3 regions of the Enterococcus sp. AZ196 genome follow, and region 1 is predicted to be linked to each of the others. Evidence: riboswitches for the same ligand, from Rfam matches in the RefSeq annotation. Region 1 holds a riboswitch; each other region holds the start of a gene.

Evidence for each region. A riboswitch is a leader RNA that binds a small molecule or an ion and turns the genes downstream of it on or off. The one in region 1 is predicted to bind magnesium.
Region 2: it holds a riboswitch for magnesium, as region 1 does, so the genes downstream of both, IGI67_RS06545 (GNAT family N-acetyltransferase) here and mgtA (magnesium-translocating P-type ATPase) in region 1, are expected to answer to the same signal.
Region 3: it holds a riboswitch for magnesium, as region 1 does, so the genes downstream of both, IGI67_RS22265 (FtsW/RodA/SpoVE family cell cycle protein) here and mgtA (magnesium-translocating P-type ATPase) in region 1, are expected to answer to the same signal.

What each region holds. Positions count from the first base shown of each region.
Region 1 covers NZ_JBIPAM010000001.1:553,366-561,228, forward strand. Annotated here, with positions in the region: gene IGI67_RS02650 (PLP-dependent aminotransferase family protein) at 1-1,349, shown strand, start outside; gene IGI67_RS02655 (nitroreductase family protein) at 1,350-2,072, shown strand; M-box (ykoK) riboswitch at 2,118-2,282, shown strand; gene mgtA (magnesium-translocating P-type ATPase) at 2,560-5,166, shown strand; gene pdhA (pyruvate dehydrogenase (acetyl-transferring) E1 component subunit alpha) at 5,556-6,665, shown strand; gene IGI67_RS02670 (alpha-ketoacid dehydrogenase subunit beta) at 6,668-7,645, shown strand; gene IGI67_RS02675 (dihydrolipoyllysine-residue acetyltransferase) at 7,672-7,863, shown strand, end outside.
Region 2 covers NZ_JBIPAM010000001.1:1,334,718-1,342,580, reverse strand. Annotated here, with positions in the region: gene IGI67_RS06550 (hydroxymethylglutaryl-CoA reductase, degradative) at 1-793, shown strand, start outside; M-box (ykoK) riboswitch at 1,065-1,234, shown strand; gene IGI67_RS06545 (GNAT family N-acetyltransferase) at 1,400-1,843, shown strand; gene mgtA (magnesium-translocating P-type ATPase) at 2,044-4,692, shown strand; gene IGI67_RS06535 (GNAT family N-acetyltransferase) at 4,733-5,629, opposite strand; gene IGI67_RS06530 (endonuclease/exonuclease/phosphatase family protein) at 5,946-7,016, opposite strand; gene IGI67_RS06525 (GNAT family N-acetyltransferase) at 7,260-7,841, shown strand.
Region 3 covers NZ_JBIPAM010000002.1:967,497-975,359, forward strand. Annotated here, with positions in the region: gene IGI67_RS22260 (MucBP domain-containing protein) at 1-1,579, opposite strand, end outside; M-box (ykoK) riboswitch at 1,932-2,099, shown strand; gene IGI67_RS22265 (FtsW/RodA/SpoVE family cell cycle protein) at 2,213-3,361, shown strand; gene IGI67_RS22270 (FtsW/RodA/SpoVE family cell cycle protein) at 3,336-4,472, shown strand; gene IGI67_RS22275 (phosphatase PAP2/LCP family protein) at 4,512-6,089, shown strand; gene IGI67_RS22280 (sulfite exporter TauE/SafE family protein) at 6,205-7,053, shown strand; gene IGI67_RS22285 (DUF1634 domain-containing protein) at 7,053-7,406, shown strand; gene IGI67_RS22290 (polyprenyl synthetase family protein) at 7,444-7,863, opposite strand, start outside.

The DNA of each region.
Region 1 (7,863 bases):
AAGATGGAACGTTACAACCTGGGGATAGATTGCCAGCTGAACGGAAATTAGCTCAGTACTATAGGGTGAATCGTTCTACAGTGGTCCATTCTTTAGATGAATTAGTTAGTCTCGGATGGGTATTGCGAAGGCAAGGAAGCGGAACAATCGTAAATGAGGGAAACTGGGGAAGAAGTACGATACCTCGAGTTGACTGGCGCAGTCTATTCACGCAAGAAACACATCCTAAAGAACCTTTCTTAGAGAGAGTTCAAGAATTATTAAATGCATCAGAGTCTCTAGATCTTTATTCTGGAGAATTACCGCTAAACTTGATACCTGATTTTCGTTTTCCTTCCTATACATGGGAAGAATTATTACTGGAGGAGCGAAAGCAAAGTCCTTTAGGTTATCGGCCGTTGCAACAGGTGATTTGTCAGCGAGTCAAAGCAGAACAAAAAATTGATATTTCGTCCGACCAAGTTTTGATTACGTCTGGTGCTCAACAAGCGATGTTTTTGCTACTTCAGGTTATGCTGCAAAGCGGAGATAGTGTAGCAATCGAAGATCCATCATTTTTATACTCTTTACCAATTTTTGCGACTGCTGGTATCAAACTTTATGGTGTGAAAATGGATAAGGAAGGGATGCGGATTGATAAGCTTGAGCAGTTAATTCTAACGAAAAAAATCAAGTTGATTATTCTTAATCCCACTTTTCAAAATCCGACAGGATCAACAATGTCAACTAAACGCAGAAATGAATTGATCGAACTTAGCCGAAAATATCAGTTGCCGATCGTAGAAGATGAAGTGTTTAGTGAAATGAATTTTAGTGAAAATCCGTCTTCATTGAAAGAGCTTGCTCCGCATCAAGTGATTCATTTGGGATCATTATCGAAAATCTTTGGTTCGTCGATCAAAATTGGTTGGATTGTCGCAGATCGAAATTTGATTCAACGATTGTCTGAAGCTAAACAGATGATGGATTTTTCTATTAGTGTTTTTCCTCAGGTTATTGCCCATACGGCTTTGACTGATCCGCTTTTTGAAGAAAATCAAAAAGAGTTAGTCCTTGCATTGAAACAAAGGGCAGCAGCATTCAATGTTGCTGCACAAACTGTTGCCGAAGATTGGCAGATATCTGAAATTGATGGAGGAATCTATGCTTATTTCACTTGGCGTCATCAAAAATTGACTAGAAAAGACTGGGAAATTTTTCTGAGAGAAAAATTATTGATAGCCCCCGCATTTTTGTTTAGTAATGATACAATGGCAATGAGAGTGAATTATACTCGGTTAACAGAACAAACACGAAAACATTTTTTTGCAAAGCTGCAGGCTATTTCAAAGGAACTAAGGAGGAGCTAGATGGAAGCGTTAGAGGTTATGAAGAAGCATCGAACTTATCGGAATTTTGATGAAAATTATCAGTTATCTGATGGTGAGCTGAAAAAAATTTTGCAAGCTAGTCGGCAAGCGCCGAGTTGGATGAATGGACAAATGTACAGTATTATTGTGATAAAAGATCGTGAGATACGTGAAAAGCTCGTGTCTTTAAATCCTGGAAATCCTCATATGCTGCATAGTTCAGTTTTTCTAGTTTTTGTGGCGGATTTGAGACGAACACAAAAGATTGCCGAACATTATGGTGTAGATTATCCTATCAGCGAAGGGACCGATCCATTGATTACAGCTGTGACAGATGCTGCTTTGGCTTTGGAAAATGCAGTGATTGCAACAGAAGCGTTAGGATTAGGTTCTGTAGTAGTTGGTTCAATTAGAAAGGATATTGTGGAAGTCAGTAAACTTTTGAACCTGCCTGAACAGGTGTTGCCAATTGCTGGATTAAGTATCGGAAAACCTACTGTAGAAATGAGAGTTAAACCACGCTTGCCTGAAATGGCGGTCATTCATTATGACACATATCAAGATTATGATTATCAGTTAATTGCAGATTATGATGATACGATGGAAAAATTTGCAGAAGCTCGTGAAACAAAAATTTGGAGTAAAAAATTCGCGGATTATTTTAGTAATAGACCAAATCAAGAAGTTGATAAATTTCTGAAAATGAATAAATTTTTCAAGTAAATGTTTGACACTGAAAGGTAAGTAACATATAGTATGGATGTAAATAAGAATAATTGTTAGGTGAGGCTCCTATATGGACACAGGCTGCTGCCCAAAAATGTCGAGAGACGCCAATGGGTAGAACAGGGATCATCGTGAAGGTGATTCATAACGTAGCTGACAGATTTTGTCTACGCCCTATAGTGCTAAAGCTCGACGATGGACATGAATGGATTTTCGCGCGTGCTCATTTTCGAGTGCGCGCTTTTTTTCTGGTTTCAGCAAGTAGAAAAATGATTTGTCTGGTGAAAATCAAATTTATTTTTCGCAATCTTTTAGAAATGTTTTCTCAATGAGAGATTAGCTGCTAGTCGTAAAGCCAGCCCAACAGTGACCGCAACAAACCAGTGAGAGGATGTGAGGAAGATGGATCATGAGGATAGTCGACCGAAAAATAAATATAACGGGACGACGATGGTTGTCTTGAATTTTAGGAGGAACAACTATGATGAACAAAAAAAACCTTCTTGCTCGCAAAATCAACAAAGATCAAGAACTAAAAAAATTGGCGATTTTATCTGATCGCGATCTTTTCCTAAATTTGCGAACTTCTTTGCATGGGTTATCGGAAGAGGATGCACAAAGTCGTTTGGAGGAGTATGGTCCGAATGAAGTTTCTGCTCAAAAGCCAACACCTGGAATTCTATTGTTTTTACAAGCATTCAATGATCCATTTGTCTATGTTTTAGCACTTTTAGCAATTGTTTCATTGTTGACAAATGATCTTGAGGCAGCAATTGTAATGACGATCATGATTTTAGCCAGTGTTCTAATTACTTTTATCCAAGAATATCGATCACAAAAAGCCAGTATTGAGTTAAAAGAAATGATTGAAAATACATCAGCGATCACTCGTAATGGAGAAACAAAGGAAATTCCGATGGATGAGGTCGTGCCTGGTGACATTTTGACGTTAGCGACTGGCGATATGATTCCGGCAGATGCGGTTTTGATTTGGACGAAGGACCTTTTTGTCAACCAATCATCGCTAACGGGAGAATCGATGCCTGTCGAAAAGTATCTTGCGAAAGAGGTAAAGCTGACCGAAGATATGACGGCATTGGACTTAACTAACCTCGTATTTATGGGAACGGATGTATTAAGTGGTCAGGGAAAAGCAATTATATTAAAGACAGGACAGCAAACTTTTTTTGGTGATATCGCGAAAAATGCGACATCGAAGCGTGGAAAAACGTCCTTTGATATTGGTTTGGCCAAAGTCAGTAAATTATTGTTAAGAATGGTAATGGTATTGTTTCCACTTGTATTTTTGATTAACGGTTTGACGAAAGGGGATTGGAGTAGCGCCTTTTTCTTTGCTATTGCAGTAGCGGTTGGATTGACCCCTGAAATGCTGCCGATGATCGTGAGTTCTAATTTAGCTAAAGGAGCTTTGACTCTTTCAAAACATAAAGTCATCGTAAAAGAGCTGGCTTCGATCCAGAATTTAGGCAGTATGGATGTTTTGTGTACAGATAAGACCGGGACAATCACGGAGGATCGAGTTGTGTTAGTACAACATCTAGATCCGTTAGGGCACGAAAATGAACAGGTCCTAGATTTGGCTTTCATGAACTCGTCATATCAAACTGGTTGGAAAAATCTGATGGATATTGCCGTAATTAATTATTTCGAAGAACAAGATCGCAGATTACCTTTTCAAACGGTTCAAAAAATTGATGAAATCCCGTTTGATTTTTCTCGGCGTCGTCTGACTGTCGTAATGAAAACCGATGAGCATCAATTGATGATTACAAAAGGGGCCGTCGAAGAGATGGCAGCAATTTGCAAATACGTTGAAATTGATGGAGAAATTTTAGAGCTAACACCAGAAATCCGTCAACAATTGCAAACAGTCAATGAAAAAATGAATCGGCAAGGGATGCGAGTTATTACTGTAGCTGTTCGTCGTGATGCCCATGATGAAGCGATATATTCGACTGAGGATGAAAAAGATATGACATTGATTGGCTTCATGGGATTTCTCGATCCTGCGAAAGCTTCGGCTAAACCAGCGATTAAATCGCTGCAGCAACATGGTGTATCAGTGAAAGTTTTAACGGGTGACAATGCTATTGTCGCTCAAAAGGTTTGCCAAGATGTAGGAATCCCTGCAGACGATTATGTTTTAGGGAATCAAATAGATAGAATGACTGATGACGAGCTGTATCAAACAGCTGAAAAAATCAATTTATTTGCAAAGTTGAATCCTATGCAGAAATCTCGAATCATTGAATCTCTGCAAATCAAAGGACATACGGTAGGTTTCATGGGAGATGGAATCAATGATGCGCCAGCTCTACGCAAAGCAGACGTGGGAATATCAGTAGATACTGCAGCAGATATCACAAAAGATGCCAGTTCGATTATCTTATTGGAAAAAAGCTTGAGCGTTTTGGAGAACGGGGTAATTGAAGGTCGCCGTGTATTTAGTAACATGATGAAATATATCAAAATCACTATCAGCTCCAATTTTGGAAATGTGTTCTCGATTTTGGTTGCTAGTGCCTTTTTGCCATTTCTACCGATGCTGTCGCTTCAGTTGCTTTTACAAAATTTAATCTATGATATCGCCCAGTTGACGATTCCATGGGACAATGTAGACGATGAAGAATTACAAGTACCTACTAAATGGGAAACAAAAGGTCTACTTAAATTTACCGTATGCATCGGACCAATCAGTTCCATTTTTGATATTGTGACGTTCTTAGTAATGTGGTTTGTCTTCGGTGCTAATACTGTTGGAGCACAGAGCCTATTCCAAACGGGCTGGTTTATGATTGGCTTGACGACACAAGCTCTAGTTGTTTTAATGGTTCGAACAAAGAAAGTTCCTTTCTTTCAAAGTAGACCAGCACCACAGGTTTTTATCAGCTTACTGTTAGCCGTAGCAGCAGGTGCTTTAGTCGTTCTGACCCCACTTGCGGAACAATTTGAGTTTGTTCATCTACCAAACACTTATTGGTTCTGGTATGTTGGGATTGTCGTTTCCTATATGTTGGCAACGCAATTAGGGAAAGTGTTATATATAAAAATAGCAAAGGAATGGATCTGAACTATAACAGAATGGCCTGTGTTGCCATTCTGTTTCTTTTTTTGTGAAAAGCCGTAACAATTTTTTAGATTGAACAGTTGCACAACGAATCTTTTTTCTTGATTTTGTCATAAATTAGGCGAAATAATTGAAAGATTGCTAATTTTGAAGATAATTATTCTTCTCAATTTGACTAGTAAAAATCGCTTACAAGGCTTGTGCTGCGAGTGTTTTCACAAGTGAAAAAAGTGAAACGCTTTATTTCGTTCAGAATTGGTGAGCAAGTTTGTTGTCAATTGAATATAAAAATGCTAATTTAGAGAAGAAGGGGCAATAGCAATAATACAGATTGACTTGCTGTTGCACTGATAACAAGACTTAATTAACCTAAGAGAGGAAAGTGTGACACCATGGCAGAAAAAGAGTTAACGATTGATTTTGAAGCCTTACTAAAAGATGTAAACGCGGATTTCCCCGTGTACCAAGCGTTGGATGAGAACGGAAAAATTATAAATGAAAATTTGGTTCCAGACTTATCTGATGAAGAACTTGTGGAGTTGATGACTTCAATGGTTTGGTCACGTGTGTTAGACCAACGTTCAACAGCATTGAACCGTCAAGGTCGTTTAGGATTTTTTGCACCAACTGCTGGACAAGAAGCTAGTCAATTAGCCAGCCATTTTGCATTCGAAAAGGAAGATGTATTATTACCTGGCTATCGTGATGTTCCACAATTGATTAAACATGGCTTACCCTTAGCGGAAGCGTTCTTATGGTCTCGCGGGCACGTTGCTGGAAATAACTATCCTGCTGATTTACAAGCTTTGCCGCCACAAATCATTATCGGAGCTCAATATGTGCAAGCAGCCGGCGTGGCTTTAGGCTTAAAGAAACGTAACAGTAAGAACGTTGTTTTCACATATACAGGTGACGGCGGCTCGTCCCAAGGTGATTTTTATGAAGCAATCAATTTTGCTGGGGCATATCATGCAAACGCTGTATTTTATATTCAGAACAATGGCTTTGCAATTTCAACACCTCGTGAAAAACAATCAGCTGCTAAAACACTAGCGCAAAAATCGGTTGCTGCTGGAATTCCTGGTATCCAAGTAGATGGTATGGATCCACTAGCGGTTTATTATGTATCTAAGAAAGCACGTGAATGGGCAGCAAACGGCAATGGCCCAGTATTGATTGAAACATTAACTTATCGGTATGGTCCACATACATTATCAGGCGATGACCCTACTCGTTATCGTTCTAAAGAAATGGATGATGAATGGACGAAGAAAGATCCATTGGTTCGTTTCCGCAAGTACTTGACAGAAAAAGGTTTATGGTCAGAAGAACAAGAAGAAAAAGTAATCGAAGCAACAAAAGAAGAAATCAAACAAGCAATTACAGATGCTGATCGCGTACCAAAACAAAAGGTTTCTGATTTCTTGAAAAACATGTACGAAGTTCAACCACAAAATATCAAAGAACAAATTGAATTCTATGAAGCGAAGGAGTCGAAATAATCATGGCACAAAAAACAATGATCCAAGCAATTACAGATGCCTTAGCTCTGATGCTTGAAAAAGACAAAGAAGTTTTAGTTTTCGGTGAAGACGTTGGTAAAAACGGCGGGGTTTTCCGTGCGACTGAAGGTCTTCAGGAAAAATTCGGTGAAGATCAGGTGTTCGATACACCGCTAGCTGAATCTGGTATCGCCGGACTTGGCTTTGGTCTTGCTTTACAAGGCTTCCGTCCAGTTCCAGAAATTCAGTTCTTTGGTTTTGTGTTTGAAGCAATGGACGAAATCGTCGGTCAAATGGCTCGTACACGTTACCGCATGGGCGGTACACGTAATTTACCGATCACTGTCCGTGCACCATTTGGTGGCGGTGTTCATACTCCAGAATTACACTCAGATAACTTAGAAGGTTTGATGGCGCAATCACCTGGTTTACGTGTCGTGATTCCTTCAAATCCTTATGATGCAAAAGGTCTGCTGATTGCATCAATCCGCAACAATGATCCAGTCGTTTTCTTAGAACACATGAAGCTTTACCGTTCCTTCCGTGAGGAAGTTCCAGAAGGAATTTATGAAGTACCCTTGGACAAAGCAGCAGTTACTAAAGAAGGGTCTGATGTTTCAATCATCACATATGGAGCAATGGTTCGCGAAGCGATCAAAGCGGCAGACAATTTAGCTAAAGAAAACATCAATGCAGAAATTATTGATTTGCGTACGGTAGCGCCACTGGATGTAGAAACGATCATAAAATCAGTTGAAAAAACAGGCCGTGTCGTTGTTGTTCAGGAAGCGCAAAAACAAGCCGGAGTCGGTGCACAAGTCGTTTCAGAAATTTCTGAACGGGCGGTTCTTTCATTGGAAGCACCAATTGGCCGTGTTTCTGCTCCAGATACGATTTTCCCATTTGGACAAGCGGAAGGTATCTGGTTGCCAAACGCAGCAGATATTGAAGCAAAAGTAAAAGAAATCGTAGAATTTTAATCAGTAAGAAAAAGGAGCGAAAACTAATGGCTTACCAATTTAAATTGCCAGATATCGGTGAAGGCATCGCAGAAGGCGAAATCGTCAAGTGGTTCGTTAAAGTGGGCGATACCATTAATGAAGATGATACATTATTAGAAGTACAAAATGACAAATCAGTGGAAGAAATTCCATCTCCAGTAACAGGAACGATTAAAAAAGTCCTTGTAGACGAAGGA
Region 2 (7,863 bases), 780 kb from region 1:
AATGCAGTCACTCGACATTCGTACTTTCGAAGAGGGCTATCTTTCTATCGATTTAGAAGTAGACACTAAAGATGCGATGGGTGCCAATATCTTGAATACGATGTTGGAAGCTGTTGCACAAGAAGTAAAAGAATTAATTCCAGATGCGGATATTTTATTTAGTATCTTAAGTAACTATGCGACACAATCTTTGGTTGAGGCAAGCTGTGAGCTCTCTGTCGAGGAACTCTCGCAAGAACTGGCTGAAAAAATCGTAGCGGCTAGTGATTACAGTAAGATTGATCCTTATCGGGCAGCTACTCATAATAAAGGGATTATGAATGGAATTGATGCGGTTGTTTTAGCGACAGGAAATGACACGCGTGCGGTAGCAGCTGCTTGTCATGCTTATGCTGCTCGAAATGGACGGTATGAAGGTATGACACAGTGGAGCATCCAAGGAGAGAAACTCATTGGAAAGCTGACTTTGCCAATGAAAGTCGGCATTGTTGGAGGCGCAACAAAAGTCTTACCAAAGGCACAGCTAAGCGTGAAGTTATTAGAGGTCTCATCAGCGGCTGAATTGGCTGAAATTATCGTAGCTGTTGGGTTAGCGCAAAATTTTGCTGCAGTTCGTGCTTTAGTGACAGATGGGATTCAAAAAGGTCACATGGCGATGCAAAGTCGGTCATTGGCAATTACAGCAGGTGCGACCACTAGTGAAATCCCACAGGTTTCTAGACAATTAAGAAATGCTGAACGGATGAACCTTGCAACAGCCGAAGAAATCATCAAAAAGATTCGACTTGGTTAATAAAAAAGACAAATTACGAGTAAGTAGGGTCGCGGTCGCCGCGGCTCTACTTTTTCTATTTCTTCATAAAAAAAGAAGTGTTATTGTATATTTTTCTATTTATTTCAATAAAAAATTTCAAAATTCGATAATTATTTTTTATAATGAAAAAGACTGATATACCAAGGTCTATTTAGGTGTGTTTTTAATGATTGATAAACAAACGGGAAGGATACTAAAAAAAACTGTTTGACAGAAGCTTGATAACTTGTTATATTGTGTTCGAAAATAAAATATGATTTGTTAGGTGAGGCTCCTATACAAACATAGGCTACTGCCCAAAAATGTCGAGAGACGCCAATGGGTAGAACAGGAACTGTCGAATACAAGGCTTTTCTTAAGGTAGCTAAGATGTTTGTCTTTACGTTGTATAGTGCCAAAACTCAACGATTAGATCGACTATATGACTTTGTCTCTTTAGGATGAATTTTTGGTAAGGCTTTTCGCTGAGTTTTTGAGCGAAAAGTCTTTTTTTTGCGTAACGATCATTGCTATTTTCAAAACATAAAAAAGGGAGGAGTTTATTATGGTAAAACAGTGTTCACCTTAACCAAGTGGAACAGCTCATTGTATTGTGAGGCGTTAACCTTAAGAAATAAGGAGTTGAAGGCAAGTTCTGGAAAGGCATTTTTATTGAAGGCACCGCAAGAAGAGAGAAAGGATATTCATTTGATTATTAAGCAGGAGGCTCATGTAGTAGGAACCTTATTGTTGCATCCGATATCTGCAAAATGTGTGCAGATCAAACAAGTAGCAATAGATTCTCGTTATCAAGGAGCAGGATTAGGTAAGAATTTACTTATTTACGCAGAACAGGTCGCAAGAAATTTTGGTTTTTGTTTTGTATTTCTTACAGGAAGACAGCAGGCCTGGAGATTTTATGAAAAGCTGCACTATCGGTCAATATCAGATGACTATCAGGAAGGTCAATTAATCATGCGTATTTACAAAAAAGATATCCGATCACCACTAGAGAAAATTAAAGAAAGGGAGATGAGAACAAATGGATGACAGTAGTTCAATAATCACGGGTTTATGTCAGAAAAAAAGAAGCAAGAAGATACTATTATCTATTTGTTTTTAACGCCCAATTTTCTTCATAAACCCGTTTAATAAGGGAGAAAGCCATGAATACAATAAAAGATATCATTCTATACCTATTTATTGGAATAGGATTATGGCAGATTTTTTTCGGGAAGAAGGAGAAGAACATGAAGCAAACGAAAGTAACAAAGACAAATTACAATCTATTTGCTAAACAGACAGCAAACGGTATTTATGAAACCTTTAAAACATCAGCGCTTGGACTAACAACGGAGCAAGTCGCAGAAGCTAAAGAAACATTTGGAGAGAACAAAATACCATACAAAAAATCCACGCCTTTTTTTGTAGAAGCTTTAAAAGCATTTATCACACCATTTACTTTGGTGCTAATAGGATTAGGAATCATTTCTTTTATCACAGAAGGAATCTTGCCCGAGCCAGGGGAAAAAGACTTCTTCGGCAGCGGGATAATATTAGTCATGGTATTCGTCAGCGGTACAATGACATTGGTTCAGTCAGTACGTTCAAACAAAGCGGCTGAAAAATTAAAATCACTCGTAAAGGTAACGGCAACGGTACGCAGAGATAATCAGTATAAGGAAATCCCTATGGAAGAAATTGTTTGTGGAGATGTCGTTAAACTTTCTGCTGGAGATATGATTCCAGCTGATATTCGTTTGATTTCTGCAAAAGATCTATTTATTTCACAGTCAGCCCTGACAGGCGAGAGCTATCCAGTTGAGAAAAGTGCTGACAAGTTGAATGGAAAGAAAGAATCTGAGACAAGTTATGATAATTTAGTGTTTATGGGAAGCAATGTAATCAGCGGTAGTGCTGAAGGGGTCGTAGTTGCCGTTGGGGGGAATACCTTGTTTGGTGATGTTGCGAAATCTTTATCTGATACTCCGGTTCAAACAAGCTTTGAATTAGGGATTCGCAAAACATCGTTTTTATTTATCAAATTTATGGCATTGATGGCACCGACTGTTATCGTGATCAACGGATTTACCAAAGGAGATTGGATGGAGGCTTTCCTATTCGGTTTATCTGTCGCTGTGGGATTAACGCCGGAAATGCTGCCGATGATCGTTACGACGAATCTCGTCAAGGGTGCTACCGGAATGGCTAAAAATGGCACCATTATAAAAAATCTAAATGCGATCCAAAATTTTGGGGCGATTGACGTATTATGTACCGATAAAACAGGGACATTAACACAAGACAAGATCATTTTGGAATATCATTTGGATTGCGAGGGAGAAGAAGACCATCGAGTGCTGAAACATGCATACCTTAACAGTTATTATCAAACAGGACTGAAAAATCTTATTGATGTGGCTATTATTGAATCAACAGAACAGGAATTAGATACGAGTAATATTCGCTACAAAAAAGTAGATGAAATTCCGTTTGACTTTCAACGTCGCAGAATGAGTGTTGTTGTCGAAGATCATTATGGTAAGACACAAATGATTACCAAGGGTGCGATCGAAGAGATGCTTGAAATTTCCTCCTTCGTTGATTTTAAAGGTGAGGTTACGGAACTAACCAACGAAGTAAGACAACAGGTTTTAAGAAAAGTTCATGAGCTGAATGAGGATGGTTTGCGTGTGATCGGTGTTGCTCAAAAAACAAATCCAAGTGTGGTCGGTGAATTTTCAATTGCGGACGAATCTGAAATGGTGTTAATTGGTTATCTTGCATTTTTAGATCCGCCAAAAGAAACAACGAAACAGGCGTTGAAAGCGTTGAAGGCGAATGGTGTGGGAGTAAAAGTCTTAACAGGTGATAATGCATTAGTGACGAAATCTGTTTGTAAGCAAGTAGGTCTGGGAGCAGAAGCAATCGTTCATGGAGAAGATTTGATCCATTTAACGGATGAAGAATTAATGACCATCGCAGAAAAGTATAATATTTTTGTGAAATTGAATCCGCAGCAAAAACAAAAAATCACGAGCTTGCTTAGAGAAAATGGGCACACTGTAGGTTTCCTCGGAGATGGGATTAATGATGCTCCGGCGATGAAGGCTGCTGATGTGGGAATATCGGTCGATACAGCAGTTGATATCGCTAAAGAGTCAGCGGATGTGATTCTATTAGAGAAGGATCTGATGATTTTGGAGCAGGGGATTCTTTCTGGGAGAGAGACTTTTGGCAACATTATGAAATACATTAAGGCAACTGCGAGTTCGAATTTTGGCAATATGTTTTCAGTGTTAGTTGCTAGTTCGTTCTTACCATTTTTACCAATGCTGCCATTGCAAATTCTGTTTTTAAATCTGATTTATGATATTTCGTGTATTTCAATTCCGTGGGATCGAATGGATAAAGAATATTTAGAAAAACCAAAAAAATGGACGGCCTCTAGTATTGGCAAATTTATGATTTGGCTAGGTCCAACAAGTTCCGTTTTTGATATTACCACTTATCTGTTGATGTACTTCATCATTTGTCCAGCCGTAGTTGGTGGAGATTATCATTCTTTATCTGCTTCACAGCAAGCCGCCTTTATTGCTATTTTCCACGCTGGTTGGTTTGTTGAGTCGCTTTGGTCACAAACACTGGTTTTGCATGCATTGAGAACACCGCAAATTCCATTTATCCAAAGCAGAGGGTCCTTCATCATGACGGTGATCACAACTCTAGGAATTGTCATCGGAACCCTCTTACCATTTACAAGATTTGGGCAAAACTTAGGGTTAGGAATTTTACCAAATCAATATTGGTTATGGCTGGTTGTTACGATTTTTGCTTATCTACTATTGGTAACGTTAGTGAAGAAAATGTATATTCAACGCTATCAAGAATTGCTGTAATGTAGCAGTAAACGCCCCTGAAAAGTCAGGGGCGTTTGTGCTATTCTTCAGTGTCGGCTCGTAAATAAACCATATCTATTAGCTGAACACCTTGATCAATAATCGGTTCATGGTAATTATCGATGAAGAAGTTTTTAATACGATGAGATTCCCGAAAACCGCAGTTTTTATAGAAGTTCAATATACTGGGAACATCACCGGTCCCCACATACATTGTTTGATAGCGCCCTAAAAACTCTTTGAACAGAAACTGGATTAGCGCCTTGCCGTAGCCCTGGCCTTGTTGGTCTGGCATAGTCGCAATATTTTTTAATTCACATTCTGTATCATTTAGTTCAGTCACGACGGCTTCACATTTTAGGTCAACGTCGTATAGTACAAACATTCGTCCATTGTCAAGGTAACGATTAATCATGTCTTCTTGCTCATCAGCTAAGAGAAGCAGGTCTAAAAATTCTTTTTTGTTTGAAATGATTTCTTCAAATCGCATTGACTGACTCCTCAATTTTAAATGGAGAATCGGAAAAGCATTTCCTTGATCATCTAGCTCAGATCGGTCCATTACTTGGAAGCCCATGTGTTGATAAAAGCCGAATCCTTGTTCATTTTGTTCGTTTACATCTACATATTTTATATTCAATAGATCAATTGCATACTGAAGCAATTTTTTTCCTATCCCTTGTCCTCGATTCTTGGCATCGACAAAGAGCATCTCAACTTTTTCATTTTTGACGCCAATAAAGCCCACAAGCTGCTGCTCATAATAACCGTAAAGCTGATCAATCATTAATAGCCCTTTTTTTACTTCAGGTTTTAGTGCTTCAATATCTTCTGTCGTTAAAAAGGTATGAGTCGCAGCTACTGAAGATTCCCAAATCGCCAGCAGAGCGTCAAGGTCACGTTTATTTTTTTGATTTATTTGCCTAATCGTCAACATAATATTTTCCTCCAATTTTATCCTACACAGAAATGTTTTTAGCCACAGCAAATAAAGAGCCAACTATTTTGCTCTTAAAGCCAGGCGATGAAACAAATTCTTATGATTACTTCAAACAATGTTTCATCTATAGCAGTTTTCTTGTTTGAAGTTTAGCAATCGTGCGTATATTGAAGACAAAATTCCACATTGATAACCGTCCTTTTTCAATTAGTTCATTCATTTTAACAAGAGGACATAGGAAATGCAATTTGTCATTAGTTAGCAGCACAAAAAGAAAGACAGGAGCCTTCAAATCAAAAGCTCTTGCCTTCTATTATTTCTTCAAAGTGAAATCCAAATATACAGGATTATGATCGGAGTATTTAAACTGCATATCTTTTACATGGATGTCCTTGACAGTGATATTATCTGAAACAAGAAATCCATCAATCAAGGTCGTATACGTTTGCCCCTTTTTATAGGGTTCATTCAATGCGCGTGCCGATGGGATTTTCTCTTCTGCAAGCTTGCCGTTTGGTAATTGGAAGCCAGCTGGCAGCTGCTCTTTGGGAAACGGGTGAGTCCAAGTTTCCCGTTTCTTACTTGTGTCAAAGACTTCAGGACTATTTCCTAGAACATCATGATTGTAATCTCCTGCGACCAGTACATAATTCCCTCTTTTGTATTCACTTTCCATCACATCAAAAATCTTTTTCAGCTGTGCTGCTTGAATCGAGCGGTCTTTGGTGAAAGCTGATAGATGTGTATTGATCGCAATCAGTTCCCGATTTCCTTTAACGGGAATACGGCTGACTGTAAAGGCGCGATCCAAATCAAAGAATTTATTGAAATTCGTTTCAATCGGTAAAGAATAGCGCTTGCTGCTGCTAATCTTTGCTTGGCTCATGGTTACAAGCCCGGATTTTGCTTGGCCGATTGGATCGGTGAAAGGATAGAACAGGTAGGAAGAATCATAATTTTGTCCATAGAGACTATTATAGGCTGGTAAATGTTTCTTCAACCATGCGACTTCATCAACATGCTGTGAACGATCGCCGTCTTGATCCACTTCTTGATAAAAAGCCAAAGTAGGTTCAAGCTCTTTTGTAGTCTGAACAATTCCTTGCATGTTTTCTTTGACTGTTTCTTTATCATACGCTCGGGAATACTTTCCGCCATCCATAAAAAAGCTGTAGCTTGGCGGGTAGGCACCGTAACCAACATTGTGGCTCATTGCACGATAGGTCTTATTTGTTTCAAGTGCTTGGGTATGCTGATTGTCAGGCTTCAGCGTTGTATTGTCTGGCAGCCGATCATAACTGGCGAATAAGTAAATCAAGTAGCCGCCAAGGATAACAATAATGGCTATGATAGCACCTAATAGAATTTTTAATCCTTTTTTCATTGATAGTCCTCCTAAGTAGTAATGAAGAATCGGCTGATAAACGTGCTCTCAGATATTTTGATTCTCATTCCAATGCTCATTCGATAAATTTTGGATAGATTTAAAGGTACGCTCGAAAATAATCATCCAAGGCTATCATAGCAAACTTTTTAATGAAGACAAAGTATCCTCACTTTCGAAAAAAACTTCCTCATGTTACACTGAAAAGGGAATTTCTAACGTTATTAAAAGAGAGGTTTTAAAATGATTCGATTTGCAAAAAAAGAAGATGGAACTGCTGTGGCAAAGCTGATATTGGTTATTTTAAAGGATATGGAGCTGGATTTTTTAAAGGAATTTGGGGAAGAGAAGGCATTGGAAGTAATTGCTGCCTGCTTTGAAGATCCCACGTATCGATTCGGCTATGCTCGTGGTCTCGTTGAAGAGATTGATGGAGAAATTGCTGGAGCGGTTTTCGGCTACCCTGCAGCTAAGGAAGCAATCATTGATTTACCGCTTCAAAAATATTTGCATGCTCAAGGGATAGAAGGAAATATTCAAATGTTTATTGATCCTGAGGCATTTCCCAATGAATGGTATCTGGATTCAATCGCAGTTGATGAACGATTCCGAGGAAAAGGGATTGGTTCAAAATTATTGACCGCAGTCGACCGCCTAGCCACTCACGAAGGTGAAAAAGTCATCGGTTTAAATGTTGATAAAGCAAATCCCAACGCGAAACGATTGTATCTGCGTGATGGGTTTAAAGATGTCGGCGAGATAGTTATCAGTGGGCATCAATATGATCATATGCAGCGAGCGGTGAAGGATTTTGATCGAAGCTGATAGTCAATAAAGAAGGAATTTA
Region 3 (7,863 bases), on a different contig from region 1:
CAACGCTTCCTTCGGTTTGAACATCATTGATCGTGATCGGCTGCCCATAAGGATCGGTTCCGCCGTCGAAGTTGTCCTCGAATTTCCACGCATCGCCAACGTAAATCGTGGAATCATGCGCATTTAAAATAGCTGAATTTCGTTTATAAACGTAAGTGACCGTTTGTGGATCAGCAGTTAATTCGCCAGTTGCATTGGAAGGCAATTGATCTTGATCCAGGGAGTAGCCAGGAATCGTCAACTGATAGTTTTCCGTGGTCGTATCATAAGACTCTCCAACATTTCCTGTAATCGTTTGATTTTCACGAATTCGATCGCCGCTTTCATCTACATATTTAATTATCAGCCCCGGTGAAAGAGTGGTGTGTTGAACAGTGAATTGGTGCAAATAGGTTCCAGCTGAGATAGCGTAAAAAGTAAATCTTTCCGGTTGATTGTATGTTCCAGCAGGATTATTCAAACGGGCATTGTACTTAAACGTTTGTAATTGATCAAACTCTTCTTGTGTAACACCGGAAACAGTAACCCCTTCGTCTGTTATAGCTAAGCGGCTGCTGTCCAGCTGTCCACCATTGAAATCAAAATATGTTTGACTAGCACTATTTGAAGTAGTGAACGGCGGTACATAGCCATCGAAGTTCGTCATGCGGTTTGGCATGATTGAAAACGGAATGTAGATCGTCTGTTTGTCTGCATCGTAATTCAATTGATCAGCATTGATCGGCGTTGCAGCATCGCCTCGGCCAGTATTCTGACCGTATGCAGCCAGCTGTGTCAGTGCAGGCATTTGATTGATCGGTTTAAAATCAGTGATACCGCAAAATTGGACACGCAATTCCTTTAGTTTTGTCAAAGCAATTACAGGCTCAATAGTGGTAATGTTCATATTGGATTCGAAGGTTAAGGATTCCAAATTCGTCATTTTAGTGATTTTGTCATAAACGTTATTGGTCACGCTGCTCCCAGAAAGATTTAATTGAGTAAGTACCGGCCCGAAAATTGGAACATTTTGATCGGTGACATTTGTTCCCATCAGGTAGACCTGCTTCAATTTTGGCAAGCTGGCTAACACGGAAAAATCACTGATTTGATTATTGGAATTCATGTAGAAATATTCCAAATTACCTGCCAGCTCTAACCCTTTTAAGCTAGCTAAGGCAGTGTCGGTATTTTGGATGAAGAGGCTGGTCAGCTTCGGCATATCTTCTTGGGTCAATGTATCTTTTGTTTTCCCAATAGCTTTTGCGACGATTTGCTGCAGGACTGGATCAGGCATCCAAGTGTCTAAGCTGGCAGCGCGTGCTTCGACTGTGTTCGTTGTTGAACTTGTTTCAGCTGACGGAATAACCGTTGTACTTTCACTTGAAGCCGACGTGCTGGTTGACGGGGCTGCTTCCGCTTCACTTGATGTTGAATGGATACTGTTTACTGAACTAGCAGAGGGAATGGGTTCAGAGCTGGTTGAAATAGTTGAATCGCTGTCATATGTATTTGTTTCAGCACTCCCTTTGAGAGGAATACCGACAACAGAGCCCAAAATGATAGAACTGATTGCGGATAAATATAAAGCCTTTTTCACAAATATAACTCCTTTGTAAGTAATTAGTAATGAATAAATAATAAAGCAATTTTTATAAATAAACTGTTCAAGTTTTATGCGATGATTTTCGTTATTTGAACAATTCATTTTATTGACGAAAAAGGCCTAGTATTTTCCGAAAAAATTATCTAAGCAAAGAATTTAGCAGAAATGAATAGTAAAAAAGTAAATACTATTTTTTTACTTAATGTAAATATCATAAAAGGTTTGTTATTCCTAGTAAATTTTTAGTAAAGGATTTCATAAGCAAAGTTAAAGAAATTTGGGTTTTCTATAGAAATTTTTGCTATTTGCTGACAAAAAACGTAGTATTCTTTGTGAAAATAAATATAAGTAAACTTGTTAGGTGAGGCTCCTAAACAAACATAGGCTATTGCGCAGAAACGTCGAAAGACGCCAATGTGTAAAATAGGAATTGTCGGATTAAGGCTTTTCATAAAATAGCTAAGAGTAATTCTTTACGTTGTTTAGTGCTAAAACTCAGACGATGAGATTGATTGTGTGAGACACCCAACTTGTTAGTTTTTTTGCTAACGATTGGTGTCTCTTTTTTAGGTTATTTGCTGTGGACTCTCTCGTCTCAAACAATTACTTGATGAAGGGGAGAGAGATATGATGAAAAGAAAAAAGATCGATTGGCTGTTGCTGCTGCCTTATTTGGGAGCAAGTCTAATCGGTCTTTTAATTGTTTTCAGCGCTAGTTCTTATCGGTTGATGGCCGAAGGAGAAAATCCGCTAACGCTATTTAGTAAACAGGCCATTTTCATGGGTCTGAGCTGGCTGCTGATTGCAATTATTTATCATGTGAAATGCGCTGTTTTAGTGAAGGGTGGATTGGCAAAAAGCTTATTGGCGCTAGGATTGGTGAGTCTGCTGCTGGTAAAGATCAGCGGAGTCAGTATCAATGGCGCACAAAGATGGGTTTCCTTATTGGGCATCCAGTTTCAGCCTTCTGAAGTAACGAATGTCGCGTTGATTCTTTATTTGGCCTATTTTTTCCGAGTGAAACGAACGAGGCGCGAACTACTGGTTCCCAGCGGACTGGTTTTACTCAGCGGTTTGTTGATCCTGCTTCAGCCAAAAGTGACAGGTGCGATTATTATTTGGGGGATTGCTTTAGTGATCATCACGACTGCTCAATTGCCTTATCAGCTTTCACTTATCATTTTTTTGACGCTTATCGCAGGGATTGCACTGATAGGAGGAGTCATTCTTTTGCTGGGCAGTCATCATCTTTTGCCGGAATTATTTGCCCATACCTATGATCGCGTTCGGCTAGTGAGAGATCCTTTTCTCGACCCCTACGGAAAAGGCTTTCAAATGAGCAATTCTTATTATGCTCTTTATAACGGCGGTTTCTTTGGCCGAGGTTTAGGGAACAGTATTACGAAAAAAGGCTACCTGCCAGTTGCAGAAACGGATTTTGTCTATTCGATTTTAGTCGAAGAACTAGGTGTGGTGGTCGGCTTAATTGTATTAGCGCTGCTTTTTTTGATCGCTCTTCGTTTATTTGTACTAGCAGCAAAGGAAACGAGCCAGCAGATCAGCTTGATTTATTTTGGTGTTGGAACACTATTACTGATTCAAACAAGTATTAATATTGCCAGTATTTTAGGACTGATTCCCATGACAGGCGTGCCGCTGCCATTTATCAGTTATGGAGGAACCAGCTATCTGATCCTCTCAGCGGCTCTAGGTATTTGTCTAAAATTTTCTTCGGAGGTCCGAACAAATGATGAAACGTTTGAGCAACGAATTTAATTACTCTTTGTTTTTGCCGATCTTTTTATTCTATTTGATCAGCGTTGGTGTGCAGGCGATGGCCGCTGATTTAGACGGAGCAGAGGTGAAAAAGGTAGTAGTCAGGCAGATTATTTTCTGCCTGCTTTCACTGCTGGCGATGGGGGTAGTCAGCAGGATCAAAACGGCGCATCTATTACGATACGCGCCTGTTTTTTACATTTTATCATTAGGGATAATGCTCCTTTTGTATTGGTTTTATGATCCCGCGATGTACACCGTAACGAATACAAAGCGTTGGCTGCGAATTGGCGGTTTTTCCTTTCAGCCATCAGAGCTTATGAAGTTGAGCTTTATACTTTTTATGGTTCGTCTAACACTGATCAATGAGCGGAACTGCCAGCAGCGGACCATGAAAAGCGACCTGCATTATTTAGGCAAGATTGCCTTGTATAGTTTGCCGACATTCTTGTTGATGTTCATGCAGCGGGATTTTGGAACGAGTTTGGTTTTCATTGCTATTTTAGGTGCGCTGTTTGTTATTTCTGGAGTGCATTGGAAGATACTTGCTGCTATTACAGGTGCGGGGGCCGCTCTAGGGAACACATTATTGGTTTTAGTATTTAGTCAATGGGGGAATAGGCTGCTCTATTGGCTGCACTTTAAAACCTATCAATTGGATCGGGTACGCGCCTGGGCCGATCCGTTTCAATATCGGGATTCTATTGCGTATCAGCAGGTACAGAGTCTCTACGCGATTGGATCTGGCGGATTATTTGGGCGAGAGGCAGAGCAAGCTTCCGTATATGTGCCTGTCCGTGAATCGGACATGATCTTTACCGTAATTGGTGAGAGCTTTGGGTTTATCGGCGGAACCTTGGTGATTTTTCTGTACTTCTATTTGTTTTACCAAGTCCTGTCTGCGGCAATAAACACAAATAATAAAGCGAATCTCTATATTGCAGCAGCGTTTGTGTTTAGTCTGCTGTTTCAAATTTTTGAAAACATTGGTGCGGCGATTGGTATTTTACCGCTGACCGGAATTCCCTTACCGATACTAAGCCAAGGTGGGACCTCCTTGATCGTACTAGGCATTGGCTTAGGGATTATGTTGGGATTTAGTGAAAAATAGGTCGTTAGCTGAAAAAAGAACGGAGAATCAATAATCATTATGCGAAAAAAATTGTTTATAAAAAGTATAGGCGCATTGCTTGCAGTCCTTTTATTTACCACTGCCATTACAGCAAATGCGCAATGGCTACACCACTTGGATCATCTATTCATTCAATATCGATTGCCAAACATTTACTACGCAACGCTTTTTGTAGGAGCAATAGCTAAGTTGGCCACCATTGCTCCGATGCTCGCCATTTTCATTACTCTTGCTGTCCTTTTGCTGCGGAGAAATGATAAGGGGCTGGCATTTTGGGCTTTGGGGAACTTGGTTTTTGCAAGTGCTGCAGGCTATTTACTGAAGCAGCTGATCCAGCGCTCCCGACCGGATCAAATCCAATATATCTCCCGTACTTCTTACAGTTTTCCTAGTGGACATTCGCTGCTCATAGCGACCTTTATTTGTTCAGTCCTTTTGCTCTATTTTTTCAGCAAGAAAAAACCGCCGTTGCTTCTCAAGCTTGTTCTTTTATTTCTGCTGATCGCGGTTGCAGGCGGCAGAATTTATTTAGGTGTTCACTATTTTAGTGACGTTATCACTGGTTTACTTCTTGGAGCTGGACTGACCTTTGGAACTGCCGCATTATTTTACCCATATTTGCTGCCAGCTCAGACGAAAGGCAAGAGAATCAGAAAATCACGTGTTTTATCATGGCAGAAGGGGATATTAGGTGTTCTTGCCGCTTTAGTCGTGCTTGTTTCGGGCTTAAGTGTTTTTGCAGTAAAGTTTTATCATAGTTCACAAAAAATGGCGGACTCGATGTATTCTCCCGTAGAGCGAACAGGAAAACGGAAGACTCCGAACGCATCTGAGCCGATGAGTATTTTGATTTTGGGAATTGCGAATGACGCTAAAAGAAAGACAGATTTTCGAGCGAATACGATCATGGTAGCGACATTGAACAATCAAACAAAAGAAACCACCTTGGTAAGTATTCCTCGTGATTCATTTGTTGAGATCGTTGGGGCGGACTATGAGGATAAGATCAACCATGCTCATTCGATCGGAGGTCCAGAGATGATCATGAAGACGGTTGAACAGTTTTTAGATATTCCGATCCATCATTATGTTTCAGTGAATATGGACGGTCTGCAGACATTAGTGGATGCAGTCGGCGGTGTGACTGTAAATAATGATTTTGCTTTTTCCGCAGAAGGCATCGACTATCCAAAAGGCAAACAGCATTTGAATGGCTGGGAGGCGCTGCAATATTCCCGCATGCGCTACGAAGATCCTAAAGGGGATTATGGCCGACAGGGAAGGCAAAGAGAAGTGATGGAATTGCTAATCAAAAAAATGCTTTCGATGAAAAGTCTTTTCAGCTATCAGAAGATTTTGGACGGTATCGGAGAAAATGGAAGGACGGATCTAACATTCGAGCAAATGCAGAAAATCATGACCGGCTACCATTCTTGTTTGACAAAAATCGATAGTCAGCAGGTTCAGGGTGAGGGCTTCACCGGAGATGGCTTTACTGGCGAAGAAGGGATTTCTTATCAAAGAATCCCGCAGGAGGAAGTGGATCGTGTGAAAGAATTGCTGCATAAACAATTGAATATAGAGGAGAAAGAATAGCTGGCGAAAACCATCCATTTTATGAAAAATAATTATTGGATTTCTTAATAAGGACGCTAAATTTTCTGCTTTGAAAGAATGTTGCGCTATAATAACAGCAGAAAGGCGGGAAATTATGCTTAGTCAGATAGGATTATTACTAGTGGTCGGTGTGCTGGCCGGAATATTAGGGTCGATTTTAGGGATCGGCGGCGGAATCATTTTGACGCCTTTTTTGACGTTGGTAATGGGATTAGACATCCAATATGCGATCGCTGCCAGCATTGTTTGTGTGATCGCAACGAGTTCAGGAGCAACGATCGCTTATTTGAAAGATGATATGCTGAATCTGCGAGTCGCGATGTTTTTAGAAATCGCGACCACGATCGGAGCAATCGTTGGTGCATTGCTTTCTGGAGTTGTGCCGACAGGCTTTCTATTTATTTTATTCGGAGGCTTTTTACTGTTTTCAGTCATCAATATGATTCAAAAGCTGCGCGGCAAAACGGATAAAAAAATCAAAGAGTCAACAGGAGACTCATTTGCTGAAAAATTGAAATTAAACGGGTCCTATTACGATAAGGTGCTGGATAAGCAGATCGATTATCAGGTTGAAAAGGTGCCAGGCGGTTTCGCCATGATGTTTGGTGCGGGGATTGCGTCGGGGTTATTAGGAATCGGCAGCGGAGTATTCAAGGTAACAGCGATGGATACCATCATGAAAATGCCATTGAAGCCTTCAAGTGCGACTAGTAATTTGATGATGGGAGTGACTGCGGCGGCTTCTGCGATGGTTTACTTTTTCAGTGGAGCGATCTTACCGGAAATCGCGGCCCCATTAGCATTGGGTGTTTTAGTTGGTGCAACGATCGGATCCCGAATCATGACGCGCTTAAAACCAATCGTGATTCGAATGATTTTCATTCCGATTTTATTGTTTATGGGGATTCAAATGGTTCTTCGTGGATTCGGGGTGATCATTTAGTGGAAAATAAGGAAGAAATGTTGAAAATCGAACGCTCTATCGGATATATTTTACGAGTGGGTGTGATTGTGTCGGCTGCTATTATTTTAATTGGAATGCTCCTATTAATATTTTTACCAAGCAGTGGACCGGTACCGAACAGCTTGTCCCTGATTTTTCAAGGCTTGCTGCGCTTAAATGGGGAAGCATTTATTATGCTAGGGCTTTTTTGCTTGATCCTGACACCTGTTTTGCGAGTGGTGGTATCAATCTTCGCTTTTGCGAAAGAAAAAGATTATCTATATGTTGCGATTACGATTATCGTATTAGTTATTTTGATTATAGGCATGAGCTTTGGTTTAGTTGAAAAATAGCAATTGAAAAATCCGCCCACATTGGGCGGATTTTTGCTTAGCTTTTTCGTGTTAAGATTTGTCGAGTCAAACGGTCAAGCTTTTCCTTTGTATCGAAAAAGTTCTCCGGTAATTTCTGAATATCCTTTAATGCTTGTTCCGTATATTCTGAAGCGAGCTGTTGTGCGTAAGCCACGCCGCCCAATTGATGAACCAACTGCTGAACATGCTGTGTATCTGAGCTGGTCATCTGTTTTTTCTTTTCTAAATAAGGACGTAATTGTCCTTTGTCTTGATTGAGGGCGTAGATCAAAGGTAGGGAGTAAACCCCTTGACGGACGTCTTCTAAAACAGGCTTGCCTAAAGTAGTAGAATCCGCTTGATAATCCAGCAGATCGTCCATGATTTGAAAAGCGATGCCGATATTTAGTCCGATCATTCCAGCTTTTTTTGCGAAGCGTTCACTATTGCCGCTTTC